4 regions of the Parabacteroides sp. AF19-14 genome follow, and region 3 is predicted to be linked to each of the others. Evidence: riboswitches for the same ligand, from Rfam matches in the RefSeq annotation. Region 3 holds a riboswitch; each other region holds the start of a gene.
What was found. A riboswitch is a leader RNA that binds a small molecule or an ion and turns the genes downstream of it on or off. The one in region 3 is predicted to bind cobalamin.
Positions count from the first base shown of each region.

Region 1 (5,300 bases), on a different contig from region 3:
CACCCCCGAAATGAATCGCGAGCGAACCTAAAATTCCCCCTAAGAAAATACCGATACCCACGAAAATCAAATCGGTCTGATTGGTTGGGCGATCGGGATATCCTAAAGCCGTCGCCGCTTTATTTACCTCTGATTTCATGCCTACCAATTCCAGCATATCACCGGAATCTATCACCGTAGCGGCCAAGACCGGGATATTGATACCCGCACGCCTTACGGACTTGATGCTAACACCATGCATGAACGATTGATTGCGTAAATAGCAGATCTTTTTCCCCACGTATTCCTTATGGATCACTAGTACGGGTAACGTCTCTGCCGGAAAATCGAGCAATTCAATGTCATTGACCTCGTCGCCAATCCAGTTCTCCTCTCCGATCACGAATTCCCGGCGACCGCTTAGGACAACCTCATTTCCGGTATGTAAAACCAAATCCGGTTTAACATCGGTTACTACATTATTAATACGGACACGCTCCACGAACAAATGCCGTCCCAATTGGTCTAAATACACCTCCAACTGCTTTACGCTTTTGCCATCCTTGAACCATTCATTACTAATCTTATAGGCCCGGAAAGTTACCGGACGGGCGGCAGGCATAAAGCCCGGTTGCTCGCTCTCGTCGTTATTTCCCATTTTAGCCTCTAGCTCTTTACACGCTTTTTTCACGTAGTCGAGTCCTCCTAAAAGACGTGGCCCGATATCACTCACTAACCATGCGGATCCTGCCGTACCGAAAATATAAGTTACCGCATAGGCCACGGGCATTACATTTACCATAGCACTTTTATCCGTATCGCTAATATTCATCTGTCCGATCGTATCTTCGGCAACTCCTAATACTGCCGACATCGTCTGGGAGCCCGCCAATAATCCTGCGGCCTCGCCTGCGTTATATCCCATAAGTTTCGCTAACAAAAAAGGAGCGATCAAACAAAATATACACATGACGGCGGCGAAAAGCATTTGAGGAAGACCTTCCTTTTTCAATCCCCGGAAGAACTGTGGCCCAACGCTATATCCTACAGCGAAGAGGAACATCAAGAAAAAGACGGACTTTAACGGTCCGCTTATATCGATTTTTAATTGCCCGATCAATACACCGACCAATAATACGCTGGTAACCGTTCCCAGCGTGAACTTCTTTATCTTAAACTTGCCAATCCAGAAACCGAGAGCTAAGGTTATGAAAACAGCTAGCTCCGGATAATGTTGAAGTAAATTAGTTATCCATTCCATATCTATTTATTTGATGTTAAACAAAAAAGATGCTATTGGAACAGGGATTCTTTGAAAGATGTTGTTACTTTTCGGGATTATTTATATAAATTTGCGACCGCTTAGGTGATAGAGTTTGTCTACCGACAACTCTATAAAAGGGAATCCGGTTAGAATCCGGAACAGTGCCCGCTACTGTGAAGCTCTTGAAAAGGAAAGCGTTCTGCTATGCCACTGTCTTAAGAAAGATGGGAAGGTTGCTTTCCGAGCCAGTCAGGAAACCTGCCAAGCGAAGTAATGATTAATTCCTCCCGGGGTCAGGAGTAATTAAGAGGATAGAAATATCACCTATATCTAAAAGATGTTGGAGACGTAATAATACGTTGTCTCCGTGGGATTGATATGTAATCTAATTATTAATATATTCATATGATGAGGAAACACTTACTATCTTTCTTCTTGCTGGTCATCAGCCTAGTTTGTCGTGCGCACGATGGCGAGAATTTTGTAGCATCCGATTTATTCGCCTCTTTACAACCGGGCGATAAGGCCGCTTTATTGATGGTACATTTTGGAACAACCCATGATGATACCCGTGCCTTGACAATCGACGCGATCAATCAAAAAGCGAAAGAAGCTTTCAAAGATGTTGAGTTGCGTGAGGCATGGACTTCTCGCATTGTAATGCGCCGCTTAAAAGCTCGTGGCGTAGAGAAACTGAACCCGATCGAGGCCTTGGAAAAATTAAAGACTGATGGTTATACACATGTCTTGATCCAATCCACGAATATAATCGAAGGTATCGAGATGGAATCCTTACGTAAGGATGTTGCCACCATGAAATCTTCTTTCAAGGAGATTCGTATCGGTAATCCTTTATTGTATACACCGGAGGATTATGAGGCGGTAATCGCCGCTATCATAAAAAATGGGGCGAAAGAAGGCGCTACTTTATTGGTAGGCCATGGCACTTATACACCGGCGACGGCCCAATATGCTATGTTGGATTATATGTTGAAGGAGAAGGGATTCAAGGATTATTCCGTAGGAACCATCGAGGGCTATCCTACTTTTGATACGATGGTAGCCCAAGTAAAGGCCAATGGAACGAAGAAAGTCTTGTTGATGCCATTTATGTTTGTTGCCGGAGACCATGCGAAAAACGATATCGCCGGTGATTGGAAAGAGGAATTGGAAAAGAAAGGCTACGAGGTAAGCGTATTTATGGAAGGTCTGGGACAGAATCCGGATATCCAGAAGATCTTCATCGAACATGCCCGTTTCATGGCTAAACATAAGATGATCGATATCGTTGATAAGAAGAAAGCTTATGCGGTAGAGAAGGACTAAAAAAGTTCACTACACAATGTTTTTTATTCCTTTCGGAAGAAAAAGTAATTCCTTCCGAAAGAAACTAAATTTTCATTCGAAGGAAAATGGAATTTCTTTCGAAAGGGATTTCACATGCATACAATAAACAGTTATAATGCTAAATATATGAAAAGAGTTTTGACAATCTTACCGTTGACAGCCTTATGTATCAGTACGATGCAGGCACAACACAAGAATGAGTACACGAATTTCGCCGATACGACATTCAATATTCAAGAAGTCGTAGCGACCGCCGCACGCAAGCCACGTCCACAAATCACGAAGTTGGACGTACCTATGAAATATCTTCCTATTTCAATTAATAGCATTACGGCGAGTAGTTTGGAGTTGAGAGGTATCCGTAATATCCAAGATGCGGTACGCTTTATGCCGGGCGTACGATTCCAAACATCTTATGGCGCATTTCAACAATTGTCGATCCGTGGTTTCGATCATTCTATCATGATGATAGACGGTATCCGCGATGAACGTTCGGCAATAAACAACTCTTATCCCGTACCCGATCTATCCTGTATCGAGTCTATTGAATTATTAAAGGGACCGGCTTCTGTACTTTACGGACATTCAGCCGTAGGTGGAACCTTGAATATCGTTCGTAAATCCCCGTCAGAGAAACAGAGCGTTAACGCCCGATTGGCCTACGGTAGTTACGAGAATAAAGAGGCGACGCTTGGCATGGGCGGTAAATTGGTCGGTCCGGTCAATTATTACGCCAATGTCAACTTTTCCGATCAAGAGGGCTGGCGTGATAATGGCAACCGTCGCTTTTCCGGTTATCTGGCATTGCAAGCTAAAATGACGGAACGTGACCTATTAGATGTTCGTGGAGGTTTTAACCGCGACTTCTATGGAACGGAGATTGGTCTTCCCGATTTAATGGCAAATGATGTATATAATGCGCAAACAGGACAGTTATATCTCCATAAAAATGATATGCTACCGGGACTTGACCGTGAGGCTCGCTACAATAACGAGTCCGACTTTATGAAGAATCACGCTTGGAACATATCGACGCAGTACACACATACTTTTTGGAACGGTGCGAAACTAACAGATCGCCTTTCTTACAATAACGACGATATCAACTATTTTGGGACGGAAGCCCTCGACTATCTCGAAAGTGATGATCCGATCTATGATCATTATTATATGAAAAACGGCCAGAAAAAATATATCTGTTTGGACAGCGTATATCTTTCTTTCCCGCTTCGCTTCTCCCATATCTCCAAGACTGTCGCCAATACGCTCGAGTTGAGCGGTAAATTCAAGACGGGTGAGATAAAGCATACGTATATGGGAGGTTACTCTTTCGTCGCCTTGAATCGTACCAGCTATTCGGGCTATAATTTAGGGGATGATGTTCAGGGTCCCGGCCTTTATTCGCATGTATCCGTTTATGATCCGCATAGCATGGGATATATGACCAGTAAATTCTCGAAAGCGACGGTTACGCATCATTATTCCAACAGCCTTTATCTTCAAGATATGGTTGAGTTCAACGAGCAATGGAAGGTATTAGCCGCTCTACGTTACGACTTTTTCCGTTATATGTCCGCCAGCGCTACAACTCCTACCGGACGACGTGAGTATGAGGAGCATTCAAGCTTCAATATGATAAAGAATAAGGCGTTGACTTATCGTTTCGGAGCGGTCTATCTGCCCCATCCGAATACATCCATTTATGCGTCTTTCGCCTCTTTCTTCAAGCCGATCCGTACGTTCTATCAAGATAACGTCATTTATGTAGGAGGTGATGGAAATCGTTTCGAGCCTGCTCGCAATGAGGAAGTATTTAAGCCGGAGAAAGGATACCAAGCCGAGGTGGGGCTTAAATATCAATTGAACAATATATTAAGCGCCAATGCCAGCTTGTTCTATATCCGGAAGATGAACAGTACGGCTACGTTGACCAACAACTATCAAGTGGAGGTAAACGGCGAGACTACCACGAAGAGCGTAATCGGACAGGTGGGTGTACAAGATTCCAAGGGTTTTGATTTTGATGTCACTCTTTCTCCGGTAAGCACCTTAGCGCTGACGATCGGTTATGGATTGAACGACTCCAAGATCCGGGAGATGAAAGAAATAAAGGATCCGGAATTGATCGAGGCTATCTATGGCAATAACCCGGATGAGACAAAGCAACAATTGAATAGCCAAGAAGGAAACTGGCAGAGCAACGTACCGAACCAGACTTTCTACGCATACGGCAGTTATACCATCCCTCGGGGTGTCTTGAAGAATCTGGAATTTCACTTGAGTAGCAGTTATACCGGTAAAGTATACCGTAATACATCTAACAACTCTTGGTTCGATCCGTATTGGGTAACCGATTTCGGTATGTCTTATTTGTTGAACAACAATATTCACCTTACATTCAACTTGAATAACTTGTTTGACAACAATTATTATAACCAAGCGCTCGGACAACAGATGGTGCCAAGCATGCCTCGTAATTTCCAAGTGGCTATCTCCTATACATTATAATATATAGAACATACGCTCATGAATCTATTGACAAAGATCACGCTATTTATACACAGGATACTGGGCACGGCGTTCAGTATCCTGTTTCTCGTTTGGTTCCTATCGGGATTGGTAATGATCTACCATACGTTCCCGCGAGCGGACCGGGCCGATAAACGGGCGAAGATGGATATTCTCTCTCTGGAGAATCTTCCTTCGTTAG
Region 1 covers NZ_QTMJ01000001.1:76,979-82,278, reverse strand. Annotated here, with positions in the region: gene aspT (aspartate-alanine antiporter) at 1-1,240, opposite strand, end outside; cobalamin riboswitch at 1,327-1,524, shown strand; gene DWX33_RS00330 (sirohydrochlorin cobaltochelatase) at 1,652-2,569, shown strand; gene DWX33_RS00325 (TonB-dependent siderophore receptor) at 2,717-5,098, shown strand; gene DWX33_RS00320 (PepSY domain-containing protein) at 5,117-5,300, shown strand, end outside.
Region 1: another riboswitch for cobalamin. It lies ahead of DWX33_RS00330 (sirohydrochlorin cobaltochelatase); the one in region 3 lies ahead of DWX33_RS23065 (threonine/serine exporter ThrE family protein).

Region 2 (5,300 bases), on a different contig from region 3:
GTACCCCCTTCACCTCCTTCGGAGAAAACGTTATTCATGGCGAATCCAACCCCTTTTTCCTTGCAATGCTCAGCCACTAAAGCGATCTCCTCGTCCGTATCGGTAGCGAAACGGTTGAAAGTCACGATTACTTGCTGTCCGAAGCTCTTCATATTCTCAATGTGTTTATCTAAGTTAGCGAATCCGTTCTTTAATCCTTCGATATTCGGTTCCTTGATTTCTTTTTCAGGAACGCCACCATGAAGTTTTAAGCTCTGGGCAGTCGCTACGATGACTGTCAGTTTCGGTGAAAGCCCCGCTTTTCTACATTTGATATTAAAGAATTTCTCTGCGCCCAGATCAGCGCCGAAACCAGCCTCCGTAATCACATAATCTCCATAAGTAAGAGCCATTTGGGTGGCCAATATGGAATTACATCCATGGGCGATATTAGCGAAAGGACCTCCATGTACAAATGCGGGAGTATTCTCCGTTGTTTGTACTAGGTTCGGCAGTAATGCGTCTTTTAGCAATACGGTAATAGCTCCGGCTATGCCAAGATCATTTACCGTGAAAGGCTTATCTTCGTTTGTATAACCCAATAAAATATTTCCGACACGTCGTTTCAAATCCTCTATATCCGTAGCCAAGCAAAGGATCGCCATGATCTCTGAAGCGGGAGTGATGTCAAATCCGGTCTCGGTAGGGACACCGTTCGCCGAGCCGCCTAGACCCGATACGATGTTACGTAAGCTACGGTCGTTTACGTCAAGAACCCGTTTCCATTTGATCTCCTTCAATCCCTCGCAGGTGTTGCGAGTCTGATAAATATAGTTATCCAATAAAGCGGTAATCATATTGTGGGCGGAAGTAACCGCATGAAAATCCCCTGTAAAATGCAAGTTGATGTTTTCCATGGGAAGCACTTGGGCATATCCACCTCCGGCAGCACCACCTTTCATGCCGAAACACGGGCCAAGAGACGGCTCACGTAAAGCGACCACCGCTTTCTTCCCTATTTTATTCAGCCCTAAAGCCAGACCGATCGAAACCGTAGTCTTTCCGATTCCCGCTTTAGTGGGAGTGATAGCGGTCACTAAAATTAAATTATGCTGGTCCATTTGCTTTTTATCGATCAAATGGATAGGAACCTTGGCAATATACCTGCCATAATTTTGTACTTCCTCACGAGGGATACCTAACGTTGTCGCAACTTCCTTAATTTTACGCAAGTCTGTTTCTCTTGCTATCTCAATGTCCGATTTCATGTGCTTTATGTAAGTTTATATAGTTTGAACAAAGTAAATCTAATTTATTATAATAACAAAATGATACGGAACAAGGTTTTCCCCCTTTATGGAATAATAAGATTGTGTTATTTTGATATTTTTGTGCGAAGATGGCGATGATCTTGCTTTTTGTGATAGCTGTTAGGCTTGAAATTGAACTTTTTGTAAAGTGAACTTTGCAAAAATCATACGTTTTGCTTGTTGCACCCTTAAAGAATTATAAAATAGTCTTTAAAATTATTCATCTATGATAATTTGATTAATTTTGCGGTGTCACAACGATAAAAAGAAAGCTAAAATGGTTTGAGTGTGATAAATTGAAATAGATAAGAGATTAATAACATTAGCAATATAATATGTAAATTTAAGGTTATGTCAACAGTAAGATTTAGTCAGGTTACATTTGCTACTAAATCGTGGGTAGCAGAAGCATGGGAAAAGATGGTAGTGGAATTGTTTAGCGGCCGTGTCGTAGCGGAAGTCAAACAATTGGATGAAGTATGTGAATCAAAGTGGGAAGTAGAATTGAAGAAGCTTCAAAACGAGGTTCATTCTTTATGTCATCATGCGATCCATCAATTGCTCCCGATAGCCGGCTCTTATCAACAGGCATTACTGGATGACGTTGCCCAAGCCTATACGGTATACGCTCCGGAAGAAGCAGAGTCTATCTTCAACCGGGGAAACCAAGCGATCGAGGATATCAAAGGACATGTATCGGGTATTCGCTACAACGCTTGTAAAATGCGTGAGGCGAACCGTAAAGTAAGCGAGTTGGAAGATATGCACGCAAAAGCGATCATGTATCATAATTCAGTGAAACCTTATATGGATACACTTCGTTTCCATATCGATCAGCTTAAGCATATATTGCATGTAGCGTAATAAGATGGGCTGTCCGGGTTTGGTTACTCTCCGGGCAGCCTTCTTCTTTTAGCGAGGTTGGATAATCAGTAGGGAGAAATAGGGGAAATCCTTGGAATGTATAGTGGTGATATCAGTAGTATAATATTCTTTTCCTGTTCCTACATTCTCGAAATAATGAAAAACCGCCTTATCCGCATACTGCCGGATACAAGTATGAATAGCCTCTTGGCAACCCGGTAATTTCATGATGACGATGATCATTCCATTTTCTATTTTTGCCGAAAGTTCATCGAACGACGCAGTCCCGGGGATTACGTTAATTTGCTCCTCTTGTTTTACGATATGTATCCCGGCCAAGGCACCTGCCGCTATAAATGCCGGAATTCCTGCGATTCGATCGACCGGGATTCCTGCTTCCTCGAATTTATCGTATACATATTGTATAGATGAATAAAAACCAGCGTCTCCCTCGGCGACGATCACGATTTGTTTTCCTTTCAAATATTCAGCTTGGGCATCCAGAAACAATTCGTTATAAGCGTTTAACGCATCTGTCCGTTCCTTACTCATTGGCAAAATAAACGGATGGATCAAGGATTCGTCTACCTCAATAGCTTTCAATATATCCGTCGCCCGAGATATGATTCCATGCTTGCCTTGTGTAGCAGGACAATAGATAATATCAGCCTTTTGTAATGTTTTAAGCCCTTTCAGCGTAATTAATTCCGGATCACCGGGACCTAATGAGACGAAGTGAATAGGATGATTCATGTGTATCTGTTTTTATTTGAAACGCAAAAGTCCTTAAAATTGCGGATGTATACAAATATTCTTACTACTTTTGTCGCTGTAATAGGCTCCGCTTATCTCTTTTTCCGGGAGGCGGATTAAAAGGGAACCGGGTGAGAATCCCGGACAGACCACGCTGCTGTGAACTTCTAAACATTCGGACAATACCTTGGCCACTGGTTTCGTAATCGGGAAGGCGTCCAGAATGGAAGTAAGTCAGAAGACCTGCCGGTTCATAAATAAATGTTGCTGTCCCGTGGAGCAGGACGAGAGTAACTGTCAATGATCAACTGTCAATTAAACAAGGATTATGAATAAGTTTATAGCGGGTGGATGCTTGCTTTTATCGGTATTGACTTTATCATGTACTTCAGGTATCCGTGAAAAAGGAGAAATAGGGAAGACGGCTTCCGTAGAGCAATCCGCATTCTCGCAAGAGCAGGTTAAGCCTTTATACGCCCAAGGATTCAAGCTTACCTATGCGGATCAATATGTCTTGGCTGATATTCAAGATCCTCAAAACGAGGAAAGCACCACGTTTCATTATGCGTTCGTAAAAAGAGGTTCGAAACCCACGGGGATTCCCGTTGATTATACGATGATAGAGCTTCCTATCCGAAGCGTTATCTGTATGACTTCCCTGCAATTATCGAATTTTATTAAATTGGGTGCCTTGGATAAGGTCGTTGGGATTACCAGTACACGGCATTTGTTCAATAAAGAGATGAACGAACGCCTGAAAGAAGGTAAAACCGCAAAGATCGGTATAGAGGGAAATTTCGATAACGAGGTTATCATGAGTATGAATCCTGATTTGATCCTTGTATCGCCATTCAAGCGGGGAGGCTATGAGACGCTGAAAGACGTGGGTATCCCCTTGATTCCCCATTTGGGTTATAAGGAGACTACGCCATTGGGACAAGCTGAATGGATCAAGTTCATAGGCTTGTTGTTAGGGGTAGAGAAAGAGGGCAATGAGCGTTTTGCCGCCATTGAGAAGAGGTATAATGAATTAAAGGAACTTACGGCGGATGGCAAGGTTAAAAAACGTCCGATCGTTTTTAGTGGCGAGTTACGGGGTGGAAACTGGTATGCCGTAGGAGGAAAGAGTTTCTTGGCACAGCTTTTCAAGGATGCCGGCGCTGATTATTTCTTGAAAGACGATGAGCGATCCGGTGGTGTTACATTAGACTTCGAGACGGTCTATAACCAAGCGGACGATGCTGATTACTGGCGTATCGTGAATAGTTTCCCGGGAACGTTTAGCTATGAGGCATTGAAAGAGCAAGATCCTCGTTATGCGGATTTCCGTGCGTTCCGGGAGAAAGGGATTATCTATTGTAATATGAAGAACACGCCGTTTTATGAGAGTATGCCGACAGAACCGGAGATCGTCCTAGCGGATTTGCTTCATATCTTTCATCCGGATTTATTACCGGATCATGAGCCGGTCTATTATTCTCGACTTAAATAAGGAACACTGATGAGACATTCAAATACCCTATGGATGCTGGCGATTGTCACAGCTATTTTTGTTCTAATCTTTTTGAATTTGGTGTTGGGGTCAGTCTCTATTCCTCTTCAATCGGTTTGGCATATTATCTGGAATTCAGGAAATGAGCCTATTACATGGCAGAATATTATCTGGAAATCCCGGCTACCACAGGCATTGACGGCGTTGGTAGCGGGGGCCGGCTTATCTATCAGCGGCTTACAGATGCAAACCGTTTTCCGTAATCCATTGGCCGGACCTTCGGTCTTAGGTATCAGTTCGGGAGCGAGCATGGGTGTCGCTTTCGTGGTGTTGTTAAGCGGTAGTTTAGGGGGTGTTGCCTTGAGTAAACTTGGTTTTATGGGGGAGATCGCCTTATCGATAGCGGCCGTGATCGGTTCCTTATCCGTGATGGCGTTGATTGTATATGTTTCCCAAAAGGTAAAAGGAAATGTCACGTTGTTGATTATCGGTGTGATGATCGGTTACGTGGCGAACGCCGTGATCGGTGTACTTAAATTCTTTAGTGTCGAGGAGGATATCCGTGCATACGTGATTTGGGGATTGGGGAGTTTCGCTCGTGTATCCGGTAATCAGATGATGTTGTTCGTGATTCTTATGACCATCTTGATCCCTCTCTCGTTCCTGCTTATCAAAACCATGAACTTGATGCTTCTTGGGGATAGCTACGCACGCAATTTGGGACTTAATATCAAGCGGGCCCGTTTGCTGGTTATCACCTCGGCTGGGGTCCTTACGGCGATTGTCACGGCTTATTGCGGACCTATTATCTTCTTGGGGCTAGCCGTTCCGCATTTATGCCGGGCCATATTCCAGACTTCCGACCATCGGATTTTAATGCCTGCGGTCTTATTCGCCGGTGC
Region 2 covers NZ_QTMJ01000013.1:7,687-12,986, reverse strand. Annotated here, with positions in the region: gene DWX33_RS13630 (formate--tetrahydrofolate ligase) at 1-1,247, opposite strand, end outside; gene DWX33_RS13625 (hypothetical protein) at 1,641-2,153, shown strand; gene DWX33_RS13620 (precorrin-2 C(20)-methyltransferase) at 2,202-2,906, opposite strand; cobalamin riboswitch at 2,973-3,172, shown strand; gene DWX33_RS13615 (ABC transporter substrate-binding protein) at 3,235-4,398, shown strand; gene DWX33_RS13610 (iron ABC transporter permease) at 4,408-5,300, shown strand, end outside.
Region 2: another riboswitch for cobalamin. It lies ahead of DWX33_RS13615 (ABC transporter substrate-binding protein); the one in region 3 lies ahead of DWX33_RS23065 (threonine/serine exporter ThrE family protein).

Region 3 (5,300 bases):
ATATGGAGTAATAAGATACCTTTGCACGCATAATCAATCACAAATTAATCGACATCATGATACAGACAGTTGTTAAACGGGACGGGCGTATCGTTGGCTTCAACGAGGAGAAGATAGTAACCGCTATCCGTAAAGCCATGTTGCATACAGACAAGGGAGAAGATATGCAACTGATTCGCCAGATCACAGATCATATCTCATTCAAGGGAGAACCTCAAATGACCGTAGAGGCGATTCAAGATGCCGTGGAACTGGAATTGATGGCCAGTAGCCGGAAGGACGTAGCGCAGAAATATATCGCTTACCGAAATCAGCGAAGCGTAGCCCGCAAGGCGAAAACACGGGATATGTTCTTGGAGATTATCAATATCAAATCCAACGACATCACCCGTGAGAACGCGAATATGAACGCCGATACACCCGCCGGCATGATGATGAAATTCTCCAGCGAGACCACCAAGCCGTTTGTCGATGACTATTTATTGAGCGAAGAGGTCAAGGAAGCCGTATCAAACAACTATCTCCATATTCATGATAAAGATTATTATCCGACTAAAAGCTTGACCTGCGTACAACACCCGTTGGATCGCATCTTGAAATACGGGTTCTCCGCCGGTCATGGCGAATCACGTCCGGCTAAACGAATCGAAACCGCTAGTATCCTTGGCTGTATCTCTCTAGAGACCGCCCAAAACGAGATGCATGGCGGACAGGCGATACCGGCGTTCGACTTCTACCTAGCTCCTTACGTACGTAATAGCTTTATCGAGGAAGTAAAGACCTTAGAGGATTTATACGGACAGGATTTCTCCCACTTATATAATAAGCCTATCGACGATTACCAGACACAGACCTTGGATGGATTAAGCGGTGATAGACGCGTCATACAACATGCCATCAACCGCACGGTAAGCCGTGTACACCAATCGATGGAGGCTTTTATCCATAATATGAACACGATCCATTCCCGTGGAGGCAACCAAGTGGTATTCAGCTCCATCAATTATGGAACCGACACCTCGGCGGAAGGTCGTTGCATCATCCGGGAGTTATTAAAAAGTACTTACAGAGGCGTAGGTAACGGCGAGACCGCTATCTTCCCGATCCAGATATGGAAAAAGAAACGAGGCGTAAGCTATCTGCCGGAAGACCGCAACTACGATCTTTACCAATTGGCCTGCAAGGTCACCGCCCGTCGTTTCTTCCCGAACTTCTTGAATCTCGACGCGACCTTCAACCAAAGCGAGGATTGGAAAGCGGACGATCCTCAGCGCTATATCCACGAGGTAGCGACCATGGGATGCCGTACTCGTGTATTCGAGAATCGTTTCGGACCGAAGACTTCTATCGGACGAGGTAATCTCTCTTTCTCGACGATCAATATCGTGCGATTGGCTATCGAGTGCATGCAGGTGGAGAACAAGGAAGAGCGTATCGCCCTATTTTTCGCTAAACTGGATCATATGCTGGAACTTACGGCTCGTCAGTTGCATGAGCGTATGGAGTTCCAGAAAACCGCTTACGCGAAGCAATTCCCGTTGTTGATGTCTTCCTTGTGGTTAGGCTCGGAAAAATTGAAGCCTAACGATTCGATTGCCTCCGTTATCAACCAAGGCACCTTGGGTATCGGCTTTATCGGACTGGCCGAATGTCTGGTGGCCCTTACCGGTAAGCATCATGGCGAAGATGAGGATTCGCAAGCCTTAGGCATAAGGATCGTTACGTATATCCGGGATCGTGCCAACCAATTCTCTGAGCAATACCAACACAATTATAGCGTACTGGCAACTCCGGCAGAAGGCTTGTCCGGCAAGTTCACGGGAAAAGATCGTAAGAAGTTCGGATCGCTTCCGGGTATCACGGATCGGGATTATTATACGAACTCTAATCACGTCCCGGTATATTATAAGTGCAGTGCCCGTCATAAAGCCGAAGTGGAAGCTCCTTATCATGATTTGACTCGTGGCGGCCATATCTTTTACGTAGAGATGGATGGCGACGCTACCCATAACCCCGAAGCGATCATGCGTGTCGTGGATATGATGGATAAATACAATATCGGATACGGTTCCGTAAACCATAATCGTAACCGTTGTCTGGATTGTGGCTACGAGAACTCCACCCCGAATCTGGAAGCCTGCCCGAAATGCGGCAGCAAACACTTGGACAAACTTCAACGCATCACCGGTTACTTGGTAGGAACCACCGACCGTTGGAACAACGCCAAGCTATCCGAGCTGAACGACCGCATCACCCACAACTAATTTTCAATTGTCAATTGTCAATTTTCAATTACCATGTTGTCTATCATAGATATCATCGAAGATACCACCGTAGACGGTCCGGGATTCCGGACCGCCATCTATGCGGCGGGTTGCCCGAACAAATGCCCGGGTTGCCACAACCCCGAATCATGGGATATCCATAAAGGGAAGAAAGTAAGAACGGAAGAGATCGTGGAGAAAGTGCTGGCTGACGAGTTCGCCAACGTCACCTTCAGTGGTGGAGATCCCATGTTCCAGCCGGAAGGTTTCACCGAGGTAGCCAAGGCGATCAAGGAAAAAAGCCAAAAGACGATCTGGTGCTACACGGGATATAAATTCGAGGACCTGATAAAGAACCCGGCACAAGCCGCCTTATTATCCTATATCGACGTATTGGTAGATGGCCGCTACAAACAAACCCTTCGGGATGAGAGCCTTTTATTCCGGGGAAGCAGCAACCAACGGTTAATTGACGTGCAAGCTTCTTTAAATAAAAAGGAAATCGTAAAATACAAGTACGATCCTTTTATTTAAGGCTTTTAAGGCACACACATGCATAAAATCTTGTACGGAACAAGAAATAAACATCCGTTCTCTTATATATAAAGAGAATTACATCAGCATCTATTCCTCAATTTTCAACGTGGTCTGTACAAACCACGGCGTGGTTTATAAAATCCACGGCGTGATTTGTACAGACCACGTCGTGATTTATAGAATAGAAGCGCATTCAACAAAGAATATATAAGTATCCGGATAATTATTCTTACTGAAGCGAGACGGATATTAGCATGATTTCATACCTTTGCATACGAATTGGTTCCGTACGCTCGTTCGGGCATACGGATTAAAAGGGAATCCGGTGAGAATCCGGTACAGTCCCGCTGCTGAGAAAGAAGATGATGACAGACAAGGAAGTATTGTTATTACGGCGCAAATTGGATCTTTTGCTCCGTACGGGAAAATTGTTGATGGAAAGTGCCGCCGATACGAACCGTATCGAGCGCAACATGAAGCGGGTGGCCGCCTTTATGGGGATTCCCGAGGAGAAATTGCATATCGATATCCGATGGACCATGATTATGGTGAACGTAAGCGATGAGCGAAACTCATTCTCCAAATTCCAGAAATGCGAGAAACATGGTATTAACATGACAACGATATCACAGGTCAGTAAGCTCTCATGGCGGGCGATCGAACAAGATTATTCCTTGGATAAATATGAGGAAGAATTGGAAAAGATAGTTCGCCAACCTCGGAATTATACCCCTTATATCGTAGCGATCGGAGCAGGATTCGCTTGTGGAGGTTTCTGTAAGTTATTTGGAGGAGACTGGATCGCGTTCTTGTTAACCTCGATCTGTACTTTTATCGGTTTCAGGGTGCGTACCCGTTGTGTAGAGGCTGGCCTTAACGCCTACATGGGGATCGCTCTTGCCGCCTTTATTTGTACTTGTCTAGCATATGCCTCATCTTTTCTGGGAATATCCGGTACTCCGTATCTCCCGTTACTGGCTTGTGCCCTATTCATCGTACCGGGCGTACCTTTGATTAATTTTGTAGACGATATGATCGATAATCACTTGCTGGTCGGTATTACCCGTGCCGCAAACACGGTGATGATGGTAGCGGCAATGACTTTCGGTATCGCTTTCGCCTTGCGCCTGCTCGTGATGAACGACGTATCGATCGACCATAAATTCAGCGAACTAAGCATGGTCCCGCATGATCCGTATTACGTATATGCGATAGCAGCTGCCATATCCGCCGTTGGTTTCTCCATGATATTCAATATCCAACGCCGTTTATTATGGGTGGTTGCTTTAGGTGGTATTATCGCCGTATGCATCCGGAACTTCGTGAACTTCGAGCTGGGCTATGGTCCCGTGATCGGCTCGTTTATGGGAAGTTTCGTTGTCAGCCTGATCGCAGTGAAAGCGGTTCATTGGTTCCATGTACCGAACCATGTATTGACGATCCCTTCTGTTATCCCAATGATCCCGGGAGTATTGATGTATCGCTCGTTATTAGGTTTTATCAACCTTCACGGGGTGATCGGCGAGGTTACGAACGCCTTCTCCAATGGTATTAACTCCGCCCTCATCATCCTTTGTATCTCTTTAGGCGTAGCCGTCCCCAATATCTTCGCCCGTCGTTACATCGCCAAAGACCGCCAACGTTATCTGCAAGAGGAGTTGGAGAAACGCAGGCAAAGAGGTAAGTTTATTGAGTGGTGACTTTAGCTGATCATTCGTGGGTATTCGCGACCCTCAAAATACATATTTGTAGGTATTGCCGAGACTAATAAGATATCGGATATTTGTCTTCGTTATTAAACTATAAAAACAAATAGGAATGAAGACTATAGGAATATTCTACGGCTCGTCTACAGGAACGACGGAAGGGATCGCGAAACGTATCGCAGAGAAGCTGGGTGTGGAAGACAAAGATATTCATGACGTATCTAACGCTTCTCCCGCTGATGTAGCGCCTTATGAAATCTTGTTATTGGGCTGTTCCACTTGGGGCGCCGGAGATTTGCAAGATGATTGGGATAGTTATCTAGGGAAACTGAAAAAGCTGGACTTAAGTGAGAAAACCGTCGCATTATTCGGTTGCGGAGACTCAGCCTCTTTTAGCGACACTTTCTGTGACGCCATCGGTACGATCTATTCCGACCTGCGAAATACAGGTTGCAAATTCATTGGCGCTGTAGATGCTTCGGGATATTCATTTGACAGTTCCACCGCCTGCATAAACGGTATGTTCGTCGGACTTCCTTTGGATGAAATGAATGAAGACGATCAAACAGAAGGGCGGATCGACCAGTGGTTGGAATCTATAAGGAAAGAAGGAATTGAATAGACGCACACTTTTACATACATAACTGTTTAACCTTAATATTACAACGTTTGCGTATTCAACTTGATTGGTTTAGATTTATGAAGAGGTATGTGGGTCAAACATACCTCTTTCTTTTCATCTCAGTTTCCTGAATTGTTTCTTTATCCAAAAATAATAGCCGGTTATCGCGAA
Region 3 covers NZ_QTMJ01000006.1:134,535-139,834, forward strand. Annotated here, with positions in the region: gene DWX33_RS08300 (anaerobic ribonucleoside triphosphate reductase) at 57-2,264, shown strand; gene nrdG (anaerobic ribonucleoside-triphosphate reductase activating protein) at 2,298-2,798, shown strand; cobalamin riboswitch at 3,065-3,310, shown strand; gene DWX33_RS23065 (threonine/serine exporter ThrE family protein) at 3,275-4,501, shown strand; gene fldA (flavodoxin FldA) at 4,620-5,129, shown strand; gene DWX33_RS08320 (PepSY domain-containing protein) at 5,244-5,300, opposite strand, start outside.

Region 4 (5,300 bases), on a different contig from region 3:
CCCGCTCGTGCGCCCGGAAGTCAGGGAAATTCATCAGGCTATCGGCACTCAGGATTCCGACCACGCTGACATTCCCGAAATCCAATCCCTTCGACAACATCTGGGTACCAATCAAGATTTGTGTCTTCCCCTTCTCGAAATCCGAGATGATCCGCTCGTAAGCCGTGCGGGTACGGGCCGTATCGAAATCCAGCCGCTCCACCTTCGCCGCTGGGAATTGCCCAGCGATCTCCTCCTCTACCTTCTCCGTACCGAAGCCTTGCATCTTGAACTCCGTCCCCTTACACTCGGGACATACCTGCGGCAAGCGGTAGGTATAACCGCAATAATGGCAAACCAGCTGATTATGCGCCTTGTGGTAGGTAAGGCTAACGTCGCAATTCACGCAACGAGGCACCCACCCGCACCCTCGGCACTCGATCATCGGGGCGAATCCCCGGCGGTTCTGGAATAGGATCGCCTGCTCGCCCCGGGATAGGGCCTCCCGCACCTTCTCCACCAACAGAGGGGAGAAAAGGGTATCTTTCATGATCTTCTTGCGCTTTAGCTCCTTCACGTCCACCGTAATAATCTCCGGCATCAAGCAATCACCGTAGCGGGTAGATAACTCAACCAGACCGTATTTCCCCGCCGTAGCGTTGAAATAAGAATCGATGGAGGGAGTGGCGGAACCCAATAAGGTCTTACCGCCGTGCATACCCGCCAAGACGATGGCAGCGTTACGGGCATGGTAACGGGGTGCCGGGTCCTGCTGCTTATACGTATTCTCATGCTCCTCGTCCACGATAATCAAGCCCAAGTCCTTAAACGGAAGGAAGAGGGACGAACGGACCCCCAATACCAGCATAGGCTCGTCGTTATGCAATAGCTTATTCCAAACTTCCACCCGCTCGTTATCCGAGAACTTAGAGTGGTAGACCAATAGCTTATCCCCGAATAATTTCGCCAGCCGTTCCGTGATCTGGGTCGTGATAGCGATCTCCGGCAACATATATAAAACCTGCCGCCCCAGCCGCAAGACCTCATGGATCAAACGGACGTATATCTCGGTCTTACCACTGGAAGTCACGCCATGAAGCAAGCAGACCTCCTTCGTCTTGAAAGCCTCATGGATCTCTCCATAGGCTTTCTCTTGCGCCGGACTGAGCGGATTCGGCTCTTGCAAGCGGCAGACAGATACTTGCAAACGACCCACCTCTTTCTCGTAACTCTCCAAGATACCCCGTTTCAGCAGCCCCTCCAATACCGCAGAGGTATAACCACTGCGTTCCAATAGCTCTTTCTTGGAAAGCTCCTTCGATAAAGCGGGATTCAAGGTATGGCTTAAATCCAAGAAGCTGACCAGCAGAAGCTCTTGCTTCTTCGCTCGTTTCAAATCCTCGAACACCGCCTGTAATTTCGTCTCATCCCGGTAAGCCTCGGCCAAACGGATAAACGCCTGTGTCTTGGGAACGAATCCTCGCTTTAGCTCCTCGCTCACCTCGACCGCCCCTTTCACCATCAAGGAAGAGACGATCGGGACAACATTTCGAAGACCGGTCTTCTTCTCCAACTCCGAGATCGTCAATTTCAAAACCCCGCTAAAAGCATCCAGTACCGCTTGCTCGTTCGGGCGCAAGGGGGCGGTGGCCTCGAAATCCTCATTATAAGTAACCGCCGTCTCGCTTTCCAACTTTAAGCCGGAAGGCAAGGCCGCCTTATACACGTCGCCCAGCTTACATATATAATAAGAAGATATCCATTTCCAGAAACGGAGTTGCGGACGGCGGAGCACCGGCGTGGCATCCAGCAAAGCGTAGATCTCCTTCGTCTCAAAATCGGATACCGGTTCCCGGTCGTGTACCTCCATGACGATAGCCGTATAATATCGTTTCTTCCCGAAATGCACGATCACCCGGCAACCGGGAGTCACGGCTCTCTCCAGATCTTCGGGTATCCGATAGGTATAGCTATTCTCCAAAGGAAGGGGAAGTATGACGTCCGCGTATTTCATTCAAACAGGTGTTTCATTACGAGCCCAAAAATAACAAAAAAGGCCGGACTTCTAAAGCCCAGCCTCTCTCATTTTATTTTCACCTATTTAGAACAAGATCGCTGCCGTGATAGACCATCCACGGTTCTTTCCGGCACCGTCGGAGAGGTTCACCTTCTCAATGCTATAGTTATCAGTCAGTCCCAGACCATAATTGAAACCCACCTGCAAGTGACTGATCAGTTCCACGCCGGCACCGAAGTTAAGACCTGCGCTGAAATTCTTCGCCTTCACCTGATCCGCTACGGAACCCGGGATATCCCAAAATTTATCACCGCCTACACGGAAACCGATATACGGACCGGCTGCCAAATACGTCTTGACGATCGGTAAACCGAATTTCCATTTCAAGTTGACCGGAACATCGATATAATCCGTCTTCATCGAAGTCTTAACCCCGCCAGCCGAGGTCGTCTCCAAACCTTTTTGCGAATACAACACCGCCGCATCGATCCCGACACCCACCAACGGTAAGGTCGTCTCGATCATCGGACCCACTTGGAAGCCGGTTACGTTATCCGCTTTCAACACGTCCGAGTTGAAATGAACAGACGATATATTCACACCTCCCTTGATACCGAATTTAAGCTGAGCGTTCGCCGGAAGCGCCATCAACGCTAGCAAGGCAACCATAACAAGTCCCACAATTTTCTTCATATTCATACTTCTTTTGTTAATTACTCGTTGCAAATAAACGCACTTTTCTAATAATAAACAAATATTCTCTATAGAGTGTTCACGGAATACCCCAGTCCTTTAAACGCAAAGAAAGCATGCATCTTACACACGGAGCTCATCCCGTCGGTCAGATTCATGCTTCTTTCCCTAATTATTATGGCAAAATAATTATCCGAAACCATGAGACGACTTGATAAGAAAACCTTGGATAAAGAATAGTAAAAACCGGATACGGTTCTTGCGTTCTCTTCCGGCCTTTCCTCGAAGCCGTCGAAAATATACACGCCTTGCAGGTCTTCTGACTTACTTCCGGTCTTAAGCGCCTTCCCATTCACTTGAATGAACAGTGGCAACAGTATTGCTCAACCCGTTTATGAAGCTTACAGCAGCGGGACTGTCCGGGATTCTCACCCGATTCCCTTTTAATCCCTATCCGGCGATTGCCGAAAGGGAACAAAGCATGTAGCAAAGATACATAAAGTTTTGATGTAGCCTAACACTTTCCACAAAAAATATCCTTATATTCCCGGTTCCTGATATAGCATAAAGCCGCCCCGATAGCCGTGCGATATTCGGCATACTCCGGTATCTTGAAATGGACATCGCACATCTCCTCCAGACGGGGGAAAATATCCGGGCATTGTGGCAAGCGAGTCAGGTTACCGATCAATACGATATTCTTGATATCGCCATTTAACGAGGCGAAAACAGCTCCTTGTCCGATGGTCTGCAAGACCATATGAACGATACCGAGAGCGATATCCTCAACCTTAGCGTTCGCGTCCGCTTTTCCGAAAATAGAGGCTGTCACGTCCAGCGGCAGGCCGGGTAGCGGATGCGGCGTAATATCCCGGATATGCAAGTCGATATCATTCAAGGAACCGTGCTCGGCCAAAGACGCTATTTGGTGAAAGTCATGCGTTTTCAATAATAGCTTAGACAAGCCGAGGATTGTTCCGCCACCGATACCCAATCCCCCGATATGCTCGATCGTGGAGCCTTGTACCTTGACAAAGGAGGTACCCGTTCCCATGCTGACCACCAATAGACTGTCCAGTCCCGTATTATATTGCGCCCCTAGCCCATTCGCAAGGAACTCATCCGTCTTCGCGGTTGGTAAGCCATATAAAGGTTGATCGATATAGGCGCTACCTACACCCGTCAAGATCACTTTCTCTATATTCGAGAGCGAGATGTTATTATCATAAATATACTTACCGAAGGCTCCGAATAAAGAGGTTACCGGATCGGTAGCTTTCACGAACATCGGGTTCTTGATCTTCTTATCCTCCACGCCGACGATCTTGGTCGTGCTACCTCCCACATCTATACCTATAACGATTCCCATGATTCTTTCCCTTTTTAATTGAATAATCGCTACAAAAGTACATAAACCCGCATACAATACTAAAAAAGGCCGGACAAAATCAATTGTCCAGCCTCTCTTTATTTAAAAACCGTAAGGTCTAAACTCTATTTATTCGCCTAACAAGATCTCAAGGATCTGGCAAGCTGCCTTCGATACGGAAGTACCCGGGCCAAAGATAGCGGCAACGCCAGCCTTATACAAGAAATCATAGTCTTGAGCCGGGATTACACCTCCAGCAATAACGATGATGTCCTCACGACCTAGTTTCTTCAACTCCTCGATAACCTGCGGAACCAACGTCTTATGACCAGCGGCCAAAGAAGAAACGCCCATTACGTGAACGTCGTTCTCCACAGCTTGACGGGCAGCCTCGGCCGGAGTCTGGAACAACGGTCCCATATCTACGTCGAAACCACAGTCCGCATAACCAGTAGCGACAACCTTAGCGCCACGGTCGTGTCCGTCCTGACCCATCTTAGCGATCATGATACGAGGCTGACGGCCTTCTTTCTTAGCGAATTGCTCGCAAAGCTCGCAAGCTTTCTGGAAGTCTGCGTCTTTCTTAGTTTCTGATGAATACACGCCTGAAATAGTTCTAATGATTGCTTTATAACGACCTACAACCACCTCGCAAGCATCGGAGATCTCTCCCAATGACGCACGCAAGCCGGCAGCCTTAACAGCCAACTCTAATAAGTTGCCCTTCTTCGTCTTCACGCACTCCGTGATATCAGCCAAAGCTTTTTGAACAGCGGCTTCGTCACGGTTAGCACGCAACTCCTTCAAAGCGGCGATCTGCTCGTTACGTACGGCTGTATTATCGATCTCTAGGATATCGATCGGATCTTCCTTCGGCAAACGATATTTGTTAACACCAACGATGGTCTGAACACCAGAGTCGATACGAGCCTGTGTACGAGCGGCAGCTTCCTCGATACGCATCTTAGGAAGACCTGTCTCGATGGCTTTCGCCATACCACCCATGCTCTCGATCTCTTGGATCAATGCCCAACCTTTATGTACCAACTCATTCGTCAAAGACTCTACATAGTAAGAACCAGCCCACGGGTCGATCTCCTTACAGATCTTAGTCTCTTCCTGAATGTAAATCTGTGTATTACGAGCGATACGAGCAGAGAAGTCGGTCGGCAAAGCGATCGCCTCATCCAATGCGTTCGTATGCAAAGATTGTGTATGTCCTAATGTAGCGGCCATAGCCTC
Region 4 covers NZ_QTMJ01000005.1:220,952-226,251, reverse strand. Annotated here, with positions in the region: gene priA (primosomal protein N') at 1-1,993, opposite strand, end outside; gene DWX33_RS07390 (porin family protein) at 2,081-2,689, opposite strand; cobalamin riboswitch at 2,981-3,184, opposite strand; gene coaW (type II pantothenate kinase) at 3,204-4,058, opposite strand; gene scpA (methylmalonyl-CoA mutase) at 4,188-5,300, opposite strand, start outside.
Region 4: another riboswitch for cobalamin. It lies ahead of DWX33_RS07390 (porin family protein); the one in region 3 lies ahead of DWX33_RS23065 (threonine/serine exporter ThrE family protein).